DNA from 2 places in the Cryobacterium sp. TMB1-7 genome. Region 1 is predicted to be linked to the other one. Evidence: predicted binding sites of a transcription regulator. Region 1 holds the regulator's gene; the other holds the start of a gene.
What was found. The regulator HspR, encoded in region 1, represses chaperone genes until heat shock. The targets are predictions, from matches to a motif close to AAGTTGAGTCNNNNNGACTCAACTT.

Region 1 (9,347 bases):
CAGTGGCGCCCTGTCCACGATCACGACGAGCTTCGACGGCGCCGCCACCGACGCGGCCCCCCTCGAGGTGCACGGTGAGAACGGCACCCTCTCGGCGCCAGACCCGAACCGGTTCGACGGCGAGACGCGCTTCTTCGAGCTCGGGGCCACCCAGTGGCGGCCCCTGCCGACGGCGGCCGGTTACCTGGACAGCGCCCGCGGTATCGGCCTGCTCGACTTCATCGCGGCCGGCCCCGACCGTGCGGCCCGCGCGAACGGTGACATCGCGCTGCATTCCCTCGACGTGATGACCTCGCTGCTGCAGTCGGCCGCCGAGGGGCGCCGGCTCGAGCTGACCACGACGACCGAGCGTCCCCTCGCGGTGCCGCTGACCGCCCGGGAGGTCTGGTCGCCGCGCGAGTGACACCTCGCGGACGGTGAGTCAAGCCCCGAAACCCTCTGGTTTTCGGGGCTTTTCTCTCAGCTCGCGAAACTGGTGGCGGCCAGGACCGTGCGGCCGGCCTCGTGTGTTCGGGGGAGCATGTCCACCAGGGCGATTTGACCGAGGGTGAGGGACTGGCCGGGGTGAAGGCGGGCGGGCGGCTTGTGCGTCACATGGGCGCGGAAGCCGTCGCCGGTGAAGGCCGGTTCGTCTGGAGCGGCGGCGAACGGCCGCAGGGTGTCCACCAGGGTGTGGTGCAGCCGGGTGAGTCCCTCGTGCGGGAGCAGCATTGTGACGGGGATGGTGTGCCGCCGCCCGAACAGCGCGTCCTCGCCGGCGACGACGGTGAGCGGCGCCTGGTTCTCGACGGCGAGACGGATGGCGTGGCCGACGTCGCCGGGGTCGGCATCCGTGAGAAACGGCGCCAGCACCGTGACGTGCAGGGGCCATTCGGCCACGGCGAAGCCGGCGCCCACGCGCAGCGGCACCACGGGGAGCACCACCACCAGTCGGGGCATCACGGGCGCCGGGTGCCCGGGGTGGGCAGGGTGACTGTGAAGGCGGTGCCCGCGGGGGAGGACCGCACCCGGATGGTGCCTCCGTGCGCCTCGGCGATCGACAGGGCGATCGCCAGGCCCAGGCCGGTGCTGCGGGGGCCGCCGGACACCTGGGTCCTGGAGGCATCGCCGCGCGCGAAGCGTTCGAAGATCACCGGCAGCAGATCCGCGGTGATGCCCGGCCCGTCATCCTGCACGCTCAGCTGCACCGGCATGCCGGGCGAGCCCACCCGCAGCCGGGCGGTCACGCTGCTGGCGGGCGGGGTGTGCACCCTGGCGTTGGAGAGCAGATTCGCCACCAGCTGGTGCAGGCGTTCCCGGTCGCCGCGCACGACCACGGCAGTGTCCGGCACCTCGGCGAGCCAGCTGTGCGACGGCGCGGATGCCCTGGCGTCGTTCACCGCGGTCAGCAGCAGGTCGGCGAGGTCCACGTCTTCCACGTGCAGGTCCTGGCCCTCGTCGAGACGGGCGAGCAGCAGCAGGTCACTCACGAGCGAGCTCATCCGCCGAGCCTCGGATTCGATCCGGGCGAGCGAGTACTCGGTGATCTCGGGCAGCTCGGCGCTGTCCTGCCGGGTCAGTTCGGCGTAGCCCTGGATGGCCGCGAGCGGGGTGCGCAGCTCGTGGGAGGCATCCGTGACGAACCGGCGCATCCGCCGGTCGGTGGCGGCCCGCACGCTGAGGGCGGTGTCGACGTGGTCGAGCAGTTGGTTGAGGGCTTCACCCACCTTGCCCGTCTCGGTACGGGGATCGGTGTCTGCGGCCGCGAGGCGGGTGGAGATGCCGTGGTCGCCCACGGCCAACGGCAGCGCGGTCACCTCGACGGCGGTCTCGACCACCCGGGCCAGTGGGCGCAGGGCGAGTCGCACGACCAGAATCGTGCCCAGCACGGTTCCGGCCAGCGCCAGCACCGTGAAGACGGCGATGGCCAGGCCCTGGCGCAACAAAGCCATCTCGGCGGCCTCGAGCGGTACGCCGGCCACCAGCAGCTCGCCGTCGTTGACGACTGTCGCGACGCGGTAACTGCCGAGGTCGCCCAGGTTCAGGCTTCGGTTCTCGCCGCCCGACTCCAGATCGGTGACGGCAAGCTCGATCGCCTCGATCGCGTCGGTCGAGAGCACAACGGCGCCGGTGCCCGAGAACAGGGCGGAGTCGGCGACCACACCATCAGCGACGACCGCGATCACGGTGCCACGCCCGTGCCCGACAAAATCGACGAAGGACTTGGCCACGCCGCCGCCGTGCCCGTGCCCGCCGACGGCGGGCGGACCCCGGTACTTGTCGACAGACTGGCTCAGCGCCGACAGCGACGCCGTGAGCTGGGCATCGGCCACGGTGTTCGTGGAGGTGCTCAACACGGCGATGCTCAGCAGGCCCATGCCCAGAAGCACCGCTGCCACGACGCCGGCGATTCCCACCACCAGTCGGCGGCGGAGTGTCCAGGGTGCCGCTCCGCGCTCGGGGGGAGCCGTAGACGAACCGACCGCGCTCACTCCGCGGGCCTCAGCATGTAGCCGACACCGCGCACGGTGTGCAGCATCGGGGCGCGTTCCGCATCGATCTTCTTGCGCAGGTACGACACGTAGAGGTCCACGATGCTCCCGCGCCCGGCGAAGTCGTAGTTCCAGACCTCGTCAAGGATCTGCGCCCGGCTCAGCACCCGCATCGGGTTGCGCATGAAGTAGCGCAACAGGTCGAACTCGGTCGTGGTGAGCATGATGTCGGCGTCGTCGCGACGCACCCGATAGCTGGTTTCGTCCAGGGTCAGGGTGCCCACCACCAGCGCGGCCTGCTCCTCGGGGACGGCCTGCACGGTGCGGCGCAGCAGCCCGCGCAGCCGGGCCACGAGCTCCTCGAGGCTGAACGGCTTGGTCATGTAGTCGTCACCGCCGGCGGTCAGGCCGATGATGCGGTCGTCCACAGAGTCCCTGGCGGTGAGGAACAGGGTCGGCGTGGTGGAACCGCCGGAGCGCAGGTGGCGCAGCACGCTCAATCCGTCGGTGTCCGGCAGCATGATGTCCAGGATCACGACGTCCGGCCGGTTGTCCCGGTAGGCCCGCAGGGCGGCCTGCCCGGTGTGGGCGACGTCCACGATCCAGCCCTCATAACTCAGCGCCAGGCTCACCAGATTGGTGAGGGTGTCCTCGTCGTCGACGAGGAGAACCCGGATGGCGGAGCCGTCGAGCCGGGAGATCCGCGGGAGCTTCGCCAGCACGGCGCGTCGGCGTACGGAGTCCGCGGCGGGATCGGGTGAGGTCGAGGGCGGCACACGTTATTGTCCCACTTCTTGTGAGAACGCTGGGAGTTGAGCCTCTCCGACTCAACTTTGGCGACCCCGGCTTGACTTAGGTTTTTGGGCGGTGGCACACTTGAGCCAGCAACACTCAAGTCTTTGAAACAGGCCTTGAACCCAAACTTTGAAGGAGATACTCTCACATGGCTCGTGCAGTCGGCATTGACCTCGGAACCACCAACTCGGTGGTGGCCGTACTCGAGGGTGGAGAACCCACCGTCATCGCAAACGCTGAAGGCTTCCGCACCACGCCTTCCGTGGTCGCGTTCACCAAGGACGGCGAGGTACTCGTCGGCGAGACCGCCAAGCGCCAGGCCGTCACCAACGTGGACCGCACCATTTCGTCGGTCAAGCGCCACGTCGGCACCGACTGGACCGTCGACATCGACGACAAGAAGTACACCCCGCAGGAGATCTCCGCCCGCATCCTCGCCAAGCTCAAGCGCGACGCCGAGCAGTACCTGGGCGACAAGGTGACGGATGCCGTCATCACTGTTCCCGCGTACTTCAACGACGCCGAACGCCAGGCCACCAAGGAAGCCGGCGAGATCGCCGGCCTCAACGTGCTGCGCATCATCAACGAGCCCACCGCGGCCGCCCTGGCCTACGGCCTGGACCGTGGCAAGGAAGACGAGCTCATCCTGGTCTTCGACCTCGGTGGCGGAACCTTCGACGTCTCCCTCCTCGAGGTGGGCAAGGACGACGACTTCAGCACCATCCAGGTGCGTTCGACCTCCGGTGACAACCGCCTCGGCGGCGACGACTGGGACCAGCGCATCGTTGATCACCTGATCAAGCGCTTCAAGGACTCCACCGGCGTCGACGTCTCCAAGGACAAGATCGCCAAGCAGCGCCTCAAGGAAGCCGCGGAGCAGGCCAAGAAGGAACTCTCCTCGAGCATGTCCACCAGCATCCAGCTGCCGTACCTCTCGCTGACGGAGAACGGCCCGGCCAACCTCGACGAGACGCTCACCCGCGCCCAGTTCGAGAAGATGACCGAAGACCTGCTCGACCGCACCAAGAAGCCCTTCCAGGACGTCATCCGTGAGGCCGGCGTCAAGGTCGAGGACATCGCGCACGTCGTTCTCGTCGGTGGCTCCACCCGCATGCCCGCCGTGTACGAGCTCGTCAAGGCCGAGACCGGTGGCAAGGACCCGAACAAGGGTGTCAACCCCGACGAGGTCGTCGCCGTCGGCGCCGCACTGCAGGCCGGTGTCCTCAAGGGCGAGCGCAAGGACGTTCTGCTCATCGACGTCACCCCGTTGAGCCTCGGCATCGAGACCAAGGGCGGCATCATGACGCGCCTCATCGAGCGCAACACGGCCATCCCCACCAAGCGCAGCGAGACCTTCACCACGGCCGACGACAACCAGCCGTCCGTGGCCATCCAGGTCTTCCAGGGCGAGCGCGAGTTCACCCGCGACAACAAGAACCTGGGCACCTTCGAGCTCACCGGCATCGCGCCGGCCCCGCGCGGCATCCCGCAGGTCGAGGTCACCTTCGACCTCGACGCCAACGGCATCGTCCACGTGTCCGCCAAGGACAAGGGCACCGGCAAGGAGCAGTCGATGACCATCACCGGCGGCACCGCGCTGGGCAAGGAAGACATCGAGCGCATGGTTCGCGAGGGTGAAGAGCACGCGGCAGAAGACAAGCGCCGCCGCGAAGCCGCCGAGACCCGCAACGGCGCCGAGCAGCTCGCCTACTCGATCGAGAAGCTGATCAAGGAGAACGACGAGAAGCTGCCCGAAGAGGTCAAGACCGAGGTTCAGGCCGACGTCGACGCCCTCAAGTCCGCTCTCGCCGGTGACGACGACGACGCTGTGAAGACCGCGTTCGACAAGCTCACCGAGAGCCAGGGCAAGCTCGGCGAGGCCATCTACGCCTCCAGCCAGGCGGATGCCGCGGCCGGCGAGTCCGAGACCGCCGAGCCCACCGCCGAGTCGGGCAACCCCGACGAAGACGTTGTCGACGCCGAGGTTGTCGACGACGAGGACGAAGCGAAGAAGTAATGAGCGACGCCAACCGTCCGGACGAGAACCGTCCCGAAGACGAGTCTGCTGCTGCGGGAGCGCCCGAATCGGGCGCCCCCGCGGCGGGCGGGCCGGACTCCGACGCGGCCGCTCCGGCCGAGTTCGTCGACGCGGCTGACGCCGCGGGCATCGAGGAGGACGAGCTGACCGTGCAGGACATCCTGGACGCGGCCGACCTCGAGGCATCCGATCCCTCCAGCGAGCACCTCGCGGACCTCAAGCGGGTCACCGCGGAGTACGCCAACTACCGTAAGCGCACCGAGGCCAACCGGGAGATCGAGCGCGAGCGCGTCACCGGCGAAGTCGTCAAGGTACTGCTGCCGGTGCTCGACGACCTGTACCGGGCCGAGAAGCACGGCGATCTCGAGGGCGACACCGCCTTCGCGACCATCGCGGCCAAGCTGCGCGCCAGCACCGAGCGCATCGGCCTCAAGCCGTACGGCACCGTCGGCGACGTGTTCGACCCCACCGTGCACGAGGCCATCTTCCAGATGCCCACGCCCGACATCGACGTGGAAACCGTCGGCGACGTCGTCGAGACCGGCTACTACCTCGGGTCCTCGCTGTTGCGGGTGGCCAAGGTCGTCGTGCAGGTACCGAGCGATGGCTAGCCAGGACTGGTTCGACAAGGACTTCTACAAGGTTCTCGGGGTGTCGAAGGACGTCTCCGCGGCCGACCTGAAGAAGGCATATCGCAAGCTGGCCCGCAAGTACCACCCCGACTCCAACCCGGGTAACCCCGCGGCGGAGGCGAAGTTCAAGGAGATCAGCGAGGCCCACTCGGTCATCGGTGACCCCGAACAGCGCAAGGAGTACGACGCCGTGCGCGCGATGGGCGGTGGAGCTCGCTTCACCGCCCCCGGGCAGGGCGGCCAGCAGGGCGGCTTCGACGACGTCTTCGGCGGCATGTTCGGTGGAGGAGCCCGTCAACAGCAGGGCTACTCCTACGAGCAGGCCGGCTTCGACGACATCCTCGGCGGAATGTTCGGCCGTGGCGCCCAGGGTGGTGGTGGCCGGTTCGGCACCCCCACCGGAGGTTTCCGAGGCGCGGGCGGGCCGACCAGGGGGCGTGACGTGGTCGCGTCGACCACGGTCGACTTCATCACGGCCACCCACGGCGACCAGATCACCCTGCAGACGCAGGAGGGTCGGTCGATCAAGGTCAAGATTCCCGCCGGCGTGGCCGACGGGCAGAAGATCAAGCTGCGCGGGCAGGGGCAACCCAGCCCGGACGGCGGCGAGAACGGTGACATCGTGCTCACCGTCACCGTGCGCAAGCACCCGGTCTTCGAACGTGACGGACTCAACCTGCGTGTGAACGTGCCGGTGACCTTCGCTGAAGCCGCCCTCGGTGCCACCATCGAGGTGCCCACCCTGGGCGGGCCGCCGGTGAAGCTGCGCGTGGCGCCCGGCACCCCCAGTGGGCGGGTGCTGCGGGTCAAGGGTCGCGGTGTGGTCACCCCGAAGGGCACCGGCGACCTGCTCGCCGAGGTTCAGGTGGCCGTGCCGTCGCACCTGTCGAAGGACGCCGAGGAGAAGCTGCTCGCGTTCAACGAGGCGCTGCCCAAGGAGAACCCGCGCGACGAACTGCTCGCCAGGGCCAAGGGCTGACACCGGTCATGGATGAGAACACCCGGGTCTTCGTGATCAGCACTGCCGCAGAGTTGGCGGGTATGCACCCGCAGACCCTGCGGCAGTACGACCGGATGGGGCTCGTCAGCCCCGGCCGCACGCCGGGCCGCTCGCGCCGCTACTCAATGCGCGATGTGGCCCGGCTGCGGGAGATCGCGGATCTGGGTGCCGAGGGTGTGAGCCTGGAGGGGATCCGGCGCATCCTCGCGCTGGAAGACACCGTGCGGGCCCTGGAAAGCCGGGTGGGGGACCTGGAAGCGGCCCTGGCCGACGAATTGCTCAACCGTCCGGGCCGCCGCGTCTTCGCGGCCGGCTCGGCCGGTGACGTCATCTCGATGCGCGCCGGCACCCGCACCCGCCGCTCGAACCAAGTGGTGATCTGGCGCCCCCTCGACAAGTAGCGAGACGTCGAGGCTCTGGGTGCTGCCGCACTGAGTTGTAGGGTTGCTGAATGGAACTGCGTCAGCTTGAACACTTCGTGACGGTCGCCGACGAACGTCACTTCACCCGGGCAGCCGAGCTGCTGCACATCTCCCAGTCGGGGCTGTCCGCGTCGATCCGGGCCCTGGAGATCGAGCTGGGCACCTCGTTGTTCATCCGCAGCACCCGCCGGGTCGAGCTCACGGCCGCCGGTCAGGCTTTGCTGGCGGATGCGCTTCGCACCCTGGCCAGCGCCGCAGCGGCCCAGAACGCCGTTGCCGCGGTACGCGGCCTCATGCGCGGACGCCTTACCGTGGGCGCCGAACCGTGCCTGGGCTCCGTGGACCTGCCCGCCGAGCTCGCCCGTTTCCGCACCGCGAACCAGGGGGTGGAGGTGCGCCTGCGCCAGCTGGGTTCCGTGGAGCTGATCGAGGGGGTGGCCAGTGGCACCACCGATGTGGCGCTGGTCGTGGTGACGGGGGACACCCCGCCCGGAGTGCGGCTGCACCGGTTGAGCAGTCAGAAGATGGTGGTGCTCTGCCACCCGGACCACCCCGTCGCGGCTCTGGCCGAGGCCGACCTGGAGACCCTGCGCACCGAACCGCTGATCGGCTTCCAGGCCGGCTGGGGCGCGCACATGCTCGCCCGGCGGGCGTTCGCCGCCGCCGGCTTCGAGTACCGGGCGGCGATGGAGGTCAACGACGTGCATCCGCTGCTCGAACTGGTGGGCTACAACCTGGGCGTGGCCATTGTGCCCACCAGCTTCGCGCTGAAGCGGCCCGACGACCTCGTTGCGGTGCCGCTGCCGGCGACCGTGCCCGAGTGGGCGGTGGCCGTGGCGGTCGCCGACGAGCCCAGCCCGGCCGCGTCGGCGTTCCTCGAGCAGCTGCTCGAAGACGTCGCCGCCGCGGCCGCCGCCCTCGAGCCCGTCGACGCTGTCGGCTCGGCGGCCTGACCGACCGGCTGACCGGCTAGAGGGCCAGCGGGATCCGGCCGGAGAAGACCGTCTTCACCGGCGGGGCAGCGAGAACCTCACCCAGACGACTGACACCCTCCGGCGTGGTGCGCCAGGCGGCGTAGGCGTCGTGGTCGGCGGCGGTGGCCCAGTGCTCGACGACGATCACGTGGGCGGGGTCGGCGTCGTCGACGATGACCTCGAGTCCCTCGTTGCCCGGCCAGGCGCGGGTCGCGGTGAGGACTTCGTTCAGCAGGGCCGGGACGGTCTCGAGCGCGGCCGGGTCGAGGCGCAGGTCGAGGTGCACGATGGCGGTCATGCCGTCACCGCGGCGTCGTTCAGAGCGGCCGACAGGGTGGCGAGTTCCTCGTCTGACAGGGTCAGGTCGGCTGCGCGGACCGAGTCACGGATGCTCTCGGGTCGGCTCGCACCGGGGATGGGAATCACCCGGGGCGACGCGGCCAGGTGCCAGGCCAGCGTGACGACCTGCGGGCTCACGCCGTGGGCATCCGCCACCCGCTGGAACGGCGCGAAGGCTGTGCCCAGGTCGGCGGCGGACTTGATGCCGCCCAGCGGGCTCCAGGACAGGAACGCGACGCCGAGCTCGGTGCAGAGGTCGAGCTCGGGCCGGCTGCTGAGGAACGCGGGCGAGTACTGGTTCTGCACGCTGGCGAGCCGGCCGCCGAGGATGTCGTGGGCCTCGCGGATCTGCGCCGGGTTGGCGTTGGAGATACCGGCCAGGCGGATGGTGCCGGCGTCGAGCAGGTCCCGGATGGCGCCGATCGAGTCGGCGTACGGCACCGCGGGGTCGGGCCGGTGGTGGTGGTACAGGTCGATCGCGTCGCCGCCGAGGCGCTTGAGCGAGGCTTCGGCGGCCTGCTTGAGGTACTCGGGTCGGCCGTCGACGTACCAGGTGCCGTCGCCGGGCCGCAGGTGCCCGCCCTTGGTGGCCACGATCACCCGCGACGAGTCGCCGCCCCACAAGGCGATGGCCTTTGCGATGAGCGACTCGTTGTGGCCCACCTCGTCGGCGTGC
Region 2 (9,347 bases), on a different contig from region 1:
CGCGAAGCTCGACTACGTTCTCTCGCTCGGGGCGGATGCGGCCGTCGACTACACCCGCGGGGACATCACCCGGTCGGGCGAGCGCTACGACCTCGTGCTCGAAACCGGCGGCAACCGGTCGGTCTCCTCGCTGCGCAAACTGCTCGCGCCCCGCGGCACCCTGGTACTCGTCGGCGGCGAAGGCGGCGGCCGGGTGACCGGCGGTTTCGAGAGGGCCCTGCGGGCCCTGCTGCTGTCGCCGTTCGTATCCCAGAAGCTCACCGGTCTGGTCTCGGTCGTGCGTCAGGATGACCTGCACACCCTCGCGGGCCTTCTCGAGAGCGGCGCGATCAGGCCCGTCATCGATCGGGTTTATCCGCTCGCCGAGGCCGCGACAGCCATGCGCCGTCTCACCGATGGCAGCATCCGGGGCAAGGTCGTCGTCATACCCTGACGCGCGCGCTCCTGATGACTAGTACTCCTGACGCTGGGCCGCGCCGCCGCAGACGCCGAGCAGGCCGGCGGCACGGCGCAGTTCGGCGCTGGGATCCTGCGCCCACCGGTCGAGCACGATCTGCGCCCGGCTGCGCGCCGGACCGGTAAGGGCATCGACCAGCGGCCGCACCACATCCGCTGTGAGCGGGTCCAGGAGAGCGGGCAGCTGTGCGGTCCGCAGGAAACCCTCGATGCGGGTGAGGTCGGAGGCGCGCAGCATTCGCACGTGGGATTGCAGCAGCACCACGGCCGCCAGCCGGCGCTCGTAGACCGGCACCGCCCACAGTTCGGAGCTCAGGGCCGTGATCTCGTCGTGGCCAAGGCCGGGGTAGCGCCGCCCGGCATCGCGGATCGTGCCGCGTATCGCGCCGACGGATGCGCCATAGAAGGTGAGGCTGCCGCCCAGCCGGGCCCGATCGGCGTCGGCGCGCTCCCAGGAGCTCTCCCGCTGCAGGGTGGCGTTGATGAACTCGCCGGCAGCACTCATGGCTCCATTCTCGCCGATCTGCAAGGCTGGTCGGCATGACCGACGCCGACATGACCGCAGATCTCCGCCGCTACCTGCAGGAGGCCCGGGAAGCCCTGGTCTGGAAGCTCGAGGGTCTCGGCGAGTACGACATTCGCCGGCCCGTGGTGCCCACCGGCACCAACCTGCTGGGCCTGATCAAGCACATGGCCGGGGTCGAGGCCGGGTACCTCGGTGAGACCTTCGGCCGCACCTTCCCGGAAGAGCTGTCCTGGATGGGCGACGCCGCCGAGGACAACGCCGACATGTGGGCGACCCCGGAGGAGTCCCGTGACGCGATCGTCGACCTGTACCGGCGGGTCTGGGCGCACTCGGAGACCACGATCACCGAGGTGCCGCTGGATGCCACCGGCCGGGTGGCCTGGTGGCCCGCCGACCGCAATGTGGTCACGCTCCACCGCATCCTGCTGCACCTGATCGCCGAAACCCACCGGCATGCCGGCCACGCCGATATCGTGCGCGAACTGATCGACGGGGCTGCCGGGCTGCGGGCCGGAAACGAGAACCTGCCGTCGGGAGAGGCCGGCTGGTGGGTCGGCTACCGGGACCGGGTGGAGCAGGCCGCCCGCACGGCCTGAGGCCGTCGGGCTGCAGCCCGACTGCGGTGTTCGCCGTTCGGACGCCTAAAGTGGACTGCGCCTGAAAAGGCCAAGCTGTTTACACGCCCGAACCCGAAGGACGATGCCACTCGTGTCGAGAATCTCTGCCCGCCGGACCCTCCTGGGCGCGAGCGCCGGCTTCGCCCTGCTCGCCCTCACCGCCTGCACCGGCCAGCCCGTCGCCGGAGCCGGCTCGGGAGCCGGCGCAGCCCCGGCCGACGACTCCGGCCGCACGTACGCTCTCGTGGTGCACTCGGTTCCCGGCGACGCGTTTTGGGACGTCGTGAAGACCGGCGCCGAGGCCGCCGGAAACCGCTACGGCGCCACCGTCACCTACCAGGGTGACCCCGATGTGCAGAAGCAGAGCCAGCTGATCGAGACGGCGATCGCCGCCAAGGTCGACGGCATCATCGTGTCCATGGCCAACCCCGAGGGCCTGCGCGGTGCCGTCACGGCTGCCGTGGCCGCCGACATTCCCGTGATCACCATCAACTCCGGAGCCGAGGAGTCCGCCGCGCTCGGCGCCATGACCCACATCGGCCAGGGCGAGTACCTGGCCGGTCAGGGCGCCGGCCGCCAGCTCGCCGAGGCGTCGGCGAAAAAGGTCATCTGCGTCATCCACGAGGCCGGAAACGCCGGGCTCGAGGACCGCTGCCGTGGGGCCGCGGACACCCTCGCCGGCAGCCTGACCAACGTGCAGGTCGACATCGCCAACGTCGCCGAGGCCCAGAGCACCATCACGAGCGCCCTGCTGGCCGACCCCGGCATCGACGGTGTGCTCACCCTCAACTCCGCGGTGGGTGTGGCCGCCGCGCAGGCCGTGGCCGAGGCCGGCAGCGACGCCCAGATCGGTACCTTCGATGTCTCTGCCGACGTCACCAGCCTCATCATGGACGGCAGCATCCTCTTCGCCGTCGACCAGCAGCCCTACCTGCAGGGCTACCTGCCGGTGGACTTCTTCGAGCTGTTCTACACCAACGGCAACGTCGTCGGCGGCAGCCAGCCGGTCTACTCCGGGCCGGGCTTCGTGACGAAGGAGAACGCCGAGCAGGTGGCGACGTTCGCCGGCAACGGCACCCGATGACGATGCTGACCGCACCGGGCGCCGCGCCGGATGCGTCGCCGGACGAGCGCCTGACGCGCACGCATCCGATGGTGCGGCTGCTGCGTCGGCCGGAGATCGGCGCCCTCGTCGCCGCCCTGGCGATCTTCGGGTACTTCTCCGTTGCGACGACATCCTTCCTGTCGACGGCGGGCGTGGCCACCTGGCTCTACTCCGCGTCGCTGTTCGGCATCATGGCCGTCGCCGTGGCGATGCTCATGATCGGCGGCGAGTTCGACCTCTCGGCCGGAGCCATGACCGGCACCACCGGGCTGCTCGTCGGCGCGTTCACCACCCAATGGGGCATGAACCTGTGGTTCGCGATGCTGCTCGCCCTACTGATCGCCCTCGCCGTCGGCGCCTTCAACGGGTTCCTGGTCGTCAAGACCGCCATCCCCAGCTTCATCGTCACGCTGGGCACCTTCTTCATCCTGCAGGGGCTCAACCTCGCCGGCACCAAGCTCGTCACCGGCCAGGTCGCCATCCAGGGCATGACCCTGGTGCCCGGCTTCGACGCCGGCAAGGCGATCTTCGGTTCGACGATCCCGGTCTTCGGCGTCAACCTCAAGGTGTCGGTCTTCTGGTGGCTCGGCATCACCGCCGTGGCCAGTTGGCTGCTGCTGCGCACCCGGTACGGCAACTGGATCTTCGCCATCGGCGGGCAGTTGCAGAGCGCCGTGCAGACCGGCGTGCCGGTCAAGCGCACCCGCATCGGCCTGTTCATGGGCACGGCGGCGGCCGGCTGGCTGGTAGGCATGCTCTCGCTCTTCGACGTGGCCACGGTGCAAGCCACCACGGGCATCGGCCAGGAGTTCATCTACATCATCTGCGCCGTCGTCGGCGGCTGCCTGCTCACCGGCGGTTACGGGTCCGCGATCGGCGCCGCCCTCGGCGCGCTGATCTACGGCATGATCCTGCAGGGCATCGTGTTCGCCCAGTGGGACAACAACTGGCTCAAGGCCTTCCTGGGCGGGATGCTGCTGCTCGCCGTGCTCGTGAACCTCTCGGTGCGCCGCCAAGCCGGGGTACGCGCATGAGCGCCGCAGGAGCAACCCGGCCAACGCCCATCCTCGAGGTGCGCGGCATCGGCAAGGTCTACGGGTCGGTCATCGCGCTCAGCGACATCTCCACCTCGGTCGGCGCCGGTGAGGTGCTCTGCGTGCTGGGCGACAACGGCGCGGGCAAGTCGACCCTGCTCAAGGTCCTCGCCGGTGTGCACCCGCACTCCTCCGGCGAACTCCAGCTCGACGGGGACGCGGTGCGCTTCACCGGACCGCGCCTCGCTCTCGACGCCGGTATCGCCACGGTCTACCAGGACTTGGCGATTGTGCCGCTGATGCCGGTGTGGCGCAACTTCTTCCTCGGCGCCGAACTCAGCGCCGGGATCGGCCCGTTCTCCCGCCTCCAGGTTGCCGAGATGCGCGCGATCACGCTCGCGCAGCTGGGCCGGATGGGCATCGACCTGCGTGACGTGGACCAGCCCATCGGCACCCTGTCCGGCGGCGAACGGCAATCCGTCGCCATCGCCAGGGCCATTTACTTCGGTGCCAGGGTCGTCATCCTCGACGAGCCCACCTCGGCGTTGGGCGTCAAGCAGGCCGGGGTGGTGCTGCGCTACGTGGCGCAAGCCAGGGACCACGGCCTCGGCGTGGTGTTCGTCACCCACAACCCGCACCACGCGTACCCGGTGGGGGACAGGTTCCTGGTGCTCAACCGCGGGGCCAGCCTGGGCGAGTTCGACCGGAGAGGCATCACCATCGACGAGCTGACCCGGCTGATGGCCGGCGGGGCCGAACTGGAGTCCCTGGCCCGGGAGCTCGAGCGGGACTGATCCGCCAGGCCAGCGCGGGGTCGGGCACGCCTCATCCGTTTCGGACGATTCCGGAACGGCGCTATCGGCGGGACGCGGATTGGTTGCTACCGTCTGCGGCGTGAGACCGGCGTGCCGTCGTGGTGCGCCCGTCGAACACCGAAGAATCCGGAAAACGCGAACACCAACAGGGCCCAACCCTGGAAATGGAGCGATACCCATGGCCACAGGAACAACCCCGGTGCTGGATGCGGCGGCCGAGATCAACGCTGTCTCGCTGGCCCGCACCGACCTCGATCCGCGCACGCTGATGATCGCCCGGATCGCGGCCCTGGTGGCCGTGGATGCACCGGTCGGTTCGTACCTCATGCACGTCGGACCGGCAGCGGAGGTCGGGCTGACCGCCGACGACATCGAGGACGTTCTCATCGCCGTTGCCCCGATCGTGGGCACGCCACGGTTGCTGTCATCGGCTCGCAAGATCGTCGAGGCCTTCGACCTCGCGATCCAACTCGACTCCGAGGGCGACACCCAGTAACGCCCAGAGTCCACCGCAGCCGCGTCGTGCGGCAGATCCAGTGAGGAGCACCCCCAGTGAGAAAGCCCATCGTCTTCATGGCCCTGCTGGTGCTCCTTGCCGGATGCGCGCCCGCCGACGGCACCGATCCGACACCGAGCAGTTCGTCGCCATCGGCCGCAACGGCCACCCCGTCACCCGGTCAGACGGCGTCACCTCCGACAGATGCACAGATCACCTGGGCGGGCACGGTCTGCAGCGACGTATCGACCGTGCAGACCGACGTTCAGGGGCTGGCGACGGCGGCGGTCACCGGGGGCGATTCGGTGGGTACCGCGGTGTCCAACCAGATGGATACCGTGTCGGCCTCGGTGAGCGCCCTGGTCGACACTGTGAAGTCACCCCCGGAGAATCTCGGCGACGACCCGGAGCTCCTGGCCGTGCAGGAGTCGATCGACACCGTCGATCAGTCGTTCACGACCTTGCGGGCGAGCGCCAGTGCGGTGGAGGGCACCAGCGGGGCCACCCTGGTCGATGCGCTGGCGACGCTCGTCGGTGACACCGGTACAGTGCTCTCCGACGTGGGTGCCGCCGCTCAGACCATCACCACGGCAACCCAGGACACCTCCAGCACCCTCGGCCAGGCCTTCCGAGCTGCACCCGAGTGCGCCGACCTCACCTCCTGAAACCCGGTGACCCGGCCCGTGTGTCGTGCGCCCGGTGGCAGTGACTTCGGCGTCCGCCGGACGCATTGCGAGCGCGGATTCAGGGAAATCTCAGGATGCCGCGGGAATGAAACGCGCGCCCAAACGTTGACTTGAGTCGAGGTCACTCAAGTTTTGGGTTTCCTCCTCGTTCAGATTCCCAGGAGGTTTCCTTGCCTACATACTTCGGCCCGACCGGTTCCGACAACGGTTCGTTCGACGAGTTCCTGGCCCGCTACCTGCAGGGCCAGCGCGCCGCGCAGTCCGGCCGCCCCATCGAGATCACCCGGCTCCTCAGCCGCCGCACCCACGAGATCCTCGTGCAGGCGGCCCAGTTCGCCGTCTCCCACGGTCACGCCCACGTTGACGCCCTGCACCTGCTGCGGGTGATGGTCGAACAGGAACCCGCCGCCTCGGCCATCCGCCGTGCCGGTGGTGACCCCGCCGCCATCGCGGCCGCCGCCGACCAACGCCTGCCGGAGTCCGGCGACCGTGAGTCCCAGTCCGCGCCCGGTCTGACGCCCTCGGCACAGCGCGCCCTGCTGGATGCTCACCAGGTGGCCCGCGCCTTCGGCTCCACCTACATCGACCCGGAGCACCTGTTCTTCGCCTTCGTGGTGAACCAGGACTCACCCGCCGCCCGCGTGCTCGCAGAGTCCGGCGTCACGGCCGAGTCACTGCAGGCCGGCGCCCAGCAGGCCGAGGACGACGAGGCCCAGGCCGGCAGCTCGGCCGCCGACAGCGCCTCAGACACCCCGATGCTCGACACCTACGGCATCGACCTCACCGAGCGTGCCCGCTCCGGCAAGCTCGACCCGGTGATCGGCCGCAGCGACGAGATCGAACAGACCGTTGAGATCCTCTCCCGCCGCACCAAGAACAACCCGGTGCTGATCGGCGAAGCCGGCGTGGGCAAGACCGCCGTGGTCGAGGGCCTGGCCCAGGCCATCGTCGACGGCCTGGTGCCCGAACAGCTGCGCAGCAAGCGCGTCATCGCGCTCGACCTGCCCGCCATGCTCGCCGGCACCCGCTACCGCGGCGACTTCGAAGAACGCCTGACCAAGACCATGGACGAGATCAGCGAGCGCAGCGATCAGATCATCGTCTTCATCGACGAGCTGCACACCGTGGTCGGTGCCGGCGGCGCCGGCGAGGGCGGAATGGACGCCGGCAACATCCTCAAGCCGCGCCTGGCGCGCGGTGAGCTGCACGTCGTGGGCGCCACCACCCTCAACGAATACCGCAAGGTCGAGAAGGACCCCGCCCTCGAACGGCGCTTCCAGCCCGTGCGGGTGAATGAGCCCAGCATCGACGACGCGGTGCAGATCCTCGCCGGCCTGCAGGGCCGCTACGCCGAGCACCACTCGGTGCGTTACACGGATGCCGCGATCCGCGCGGCCGTCGAAATGAGCGCCAGGTACGTTCCAGACCGGTTCCTGCCCGACAAGGCCATCGACCTGATCGACCAGGCCGGCGCCCGAGCGCGTCTAGCGCTCGGCTCGAGGGTCGACATCGAAGGCCTGCGCGAACAGCGGGCCGGCCTCGAAACGGCCAAGACCATCGCGGTCGCCGCCGAGGCCTACGAGGAGGCGTCCCGCCTGCGGGACGAGACCGAGCAGCTGGCGGAGCAGATCACCGCGGCCGAGGCCGCCCAGGATGCGTCACAGCCGGCACCGTCCGCCGTGGTCGACGAGGCCGAGATCGCCGCGATCATCGCCCGCGCCACCGGCATCCCGGCCAGCCGCCTCACCGCGGGCGACCGCGAACGCCTCGCCACGCTCGAGCACGACCTGCACCAGCGGGTCATCGGGCAGGAGGACGCGGTGACCGTGATCGCCAAGGCCGTACGGCGCAACCGCACCGGAATGGGCGATGCCTCCCGGCCTGTCGGCAGCTTCCTGTTCCTCGGCCCCACCGGGGTGGGCAAGACCGAGCTCGCCAAATCGTTGGCCGAGTCACTGTTCGGTGACGAGAAGGCGATGCTGCGCTTCGACATGAGCGAGTTCGGTGAACGTCACACCGTGAGCCGCCTGGTCGGTGCTCCTCCGGGGTACGTCGGCTACGACGAGGCCGGCCAGCTGACCGAACACGTGCGGCGGAACCCCTACTCGGTGGTGCTGCTGGACGAGATCGAGAAGGCGCACCCCGACGTCTTCAACCTGCTCCTGCAGGTGCTCGACGACGGCCGCCTCACTGACGGCCAGGGCCGCACTGTGGACTTCCGCAACACCGTGATCATCATGACGTCCAACATCGGCTCCGAGGTGCTCGCCAGCCGCAGCGGCGCGCTCGGCTTCACCGCCGACCTCGACGGAGCGCACAACGGCTTCGGGTCGGAGAAGGCCCTGCGGGACCGGGTGATGGCCAAGCTCCGTGAGGCCATGCGGCCCGAGTTCCTCAACCGCATCGACGAGGTCGTGCTGTTCCGGAAGCTCGATCAGCCCCAGCTCCGCCAGATTGTGCGGCTGTTGCTGAACCAGACCGAGGCCAGGCTGCACGCCCAGGGACACGCGCTCACCGTGAGCGACGCGGCCGTGGACTGGATTGCCGAGAACGGCTACGAGCCCGAGTACGGCGCGCGGCCGCTCCGCAGGGTCATCCAGCGTCAGCTCGACGACAGAATCGCCGACCTGCTGGTGGCTTCAGAGCTCGGCGTCGCGGGAGTGGTGGCCGTCACCGTGGCCGATGGTGCCCTGCACGTGGCGTCCGAACCGGCACGGATGCCGCTGGCGGCGTAGCCGCGGATGAGAACGCCCCGACCGGACCTTGACGGGTCCGGCCGGGGCGTTTCTGCGTTCGGCCTGTTCGTGGAAGCTACAGAATGAAGAGCATCTCCTGGTAGGTCGGCAGCGGCCACAGGTCATCGGCCACGATGCCCTCCAGCACGTCGGCCGCCGCGCGCACGGCGCTCATGGCCGGCAGCAGGTCATCCCTGGCGTGCTCTGCCTCGGCCAGCGCGCTGCCGGACTCGGCAGCCAGGACGTCCTTGAGCACGGCCAGGGCGGTGCGCAGCTTGGCGATCGGAGCGCTCACTTCCAACAGGGCGGCTATGTCGGCATCCCCGCCGGCGGCCTTGACGGCGCCGATGTTGAGTGCCACCTCGGTCTGGTGCCGCATCGCGGCCGGCAGGATCTGCGTCGAGCCGATCTCGAGGGTGAGGCGGGCCTCAACACCGATGGTGAGCGCGTACTGCTCCAGACCGATCTCATAGCGGCTGTGCATCTCCCGGTGGTTGAACACCCGGTACTTCTCGAACAGCTCCAGGGCGGACTCGGTGATCAGCTCCGGCAGGGCGTCCAGCGTCGTCCGTAGGTTCGCCAACCCCCGCTTTTCGGCCTCGATGGGCCAGGAGTCCGCGTAGCCGTCGCCGTTGAACACGATGGCGCCGTGCTCGGTGATGATCTGGGTCAGCAGGGCTTGCACGGCGGTGTCGAAGTCGGTGCCGGCCGCGACGGCCGCCTCAAGGTCGGTGGCGATGTAGTCCAGCGACTCCGCCATGATCGTGTTGATCGTCACCATCGGGCCGCTCACGGTCTGCATCGAGCCCGGCGCGCGGAACTCGAACCGGTTGCCGGTGAAGGCGAACGGGCTGGTGCGGTTGCGGTCGCCGGGATC

Region 2: a site for HspR is predicted at 5,843-5,867, ahead of E3O60_RS09945 (ATP-dependent Clp protease ATP-binding subunit). Genes of this name have one in related genera too.

What each region holds. Positions count from the first base shown of each region.
Region 1 is NZ_SOFZ01000023.1:18,775-28,121, forward strand. Features, by position in the region: gene E3O60_RS10350 (Gfo/Idh/MocA family protein) at 1-403, shown strand, start outside; gene E3O60_RS10355 (2'-5' RNA ligase family protein) at 460-939, opposite strand; gene E3O60_RS10360 (cell wall metabolism sensor histidine kinase WalK) at 939-2,471, opposite strand; gene E3O60_RS10365 (response regulator transcription factor) at 2,468-3,193, opposite strand; gene dnaK (molecular chaperone DnaK) at 3,415-5,283, shown strand; gene E3O60_RS10375 (nucleotide exchange factor GrpE) at 5,283-5,915, shown strand; gene E3O60_RS10380 (DnaJ C-terminal domain-containing protein) at 5,908-6,915, shown strand; gene E3O60_RS10385 (heat shock protein transcriptional repressor HspR) at 6,924-7,337, shown strand; gene E3O60_RS10390 (LysR family transcriptional regulator) at 7,388-8,311, shown strand; gene E3O60_RS10395 (putative quinol monooxygenase) at 8,328-8,630, opposite strand; gene E3O60_RS10400 (aldo/keto reductase) at 8,627-9,347, opposite strand, start outside.
Region 2 is NZ_SOFZ01000022.1:219,282-228,628, reverse strand. Features, by position in the region: gene E3O60_RS09985 (NAD(P)-dependent alcohol dehydrogenase) at 1-433, shown strand, start outside; gene E3O60_RS09980 (DNA alkylation repair protein) at 452-961, opposite strand; gene E3O60_RS09975 (DinB family protein) at 997-1,578, shown strand; gene E3O60_RS09970 (sugar ABC transporter substrate-binding protein) at 1,691-2,683, shown strand; gene E3O60_RS09965 (ABC transporter permease) at 2,680-3,738, shown strand; gene E3O60_RS09960 (ATP-binding cassette domain-containing protein) at 3,735-4,532, shown strand; gene E3O60_RS09955 (carboxymuconolactone decarboxylase family protein) at 4,732-5,049, shown strand; gene E3O60_RS09950 (hypothetical protein) at 5,106-5,714, shown strand; gene E3O60_RS09945 (ATP-dependent Clp protease ATP-binding subunit) at 5,906-8,470, shown strand; gene E3O60_RS09940 (glutamine synthetase III) at 8,547-9,347, opposite strand, start outside.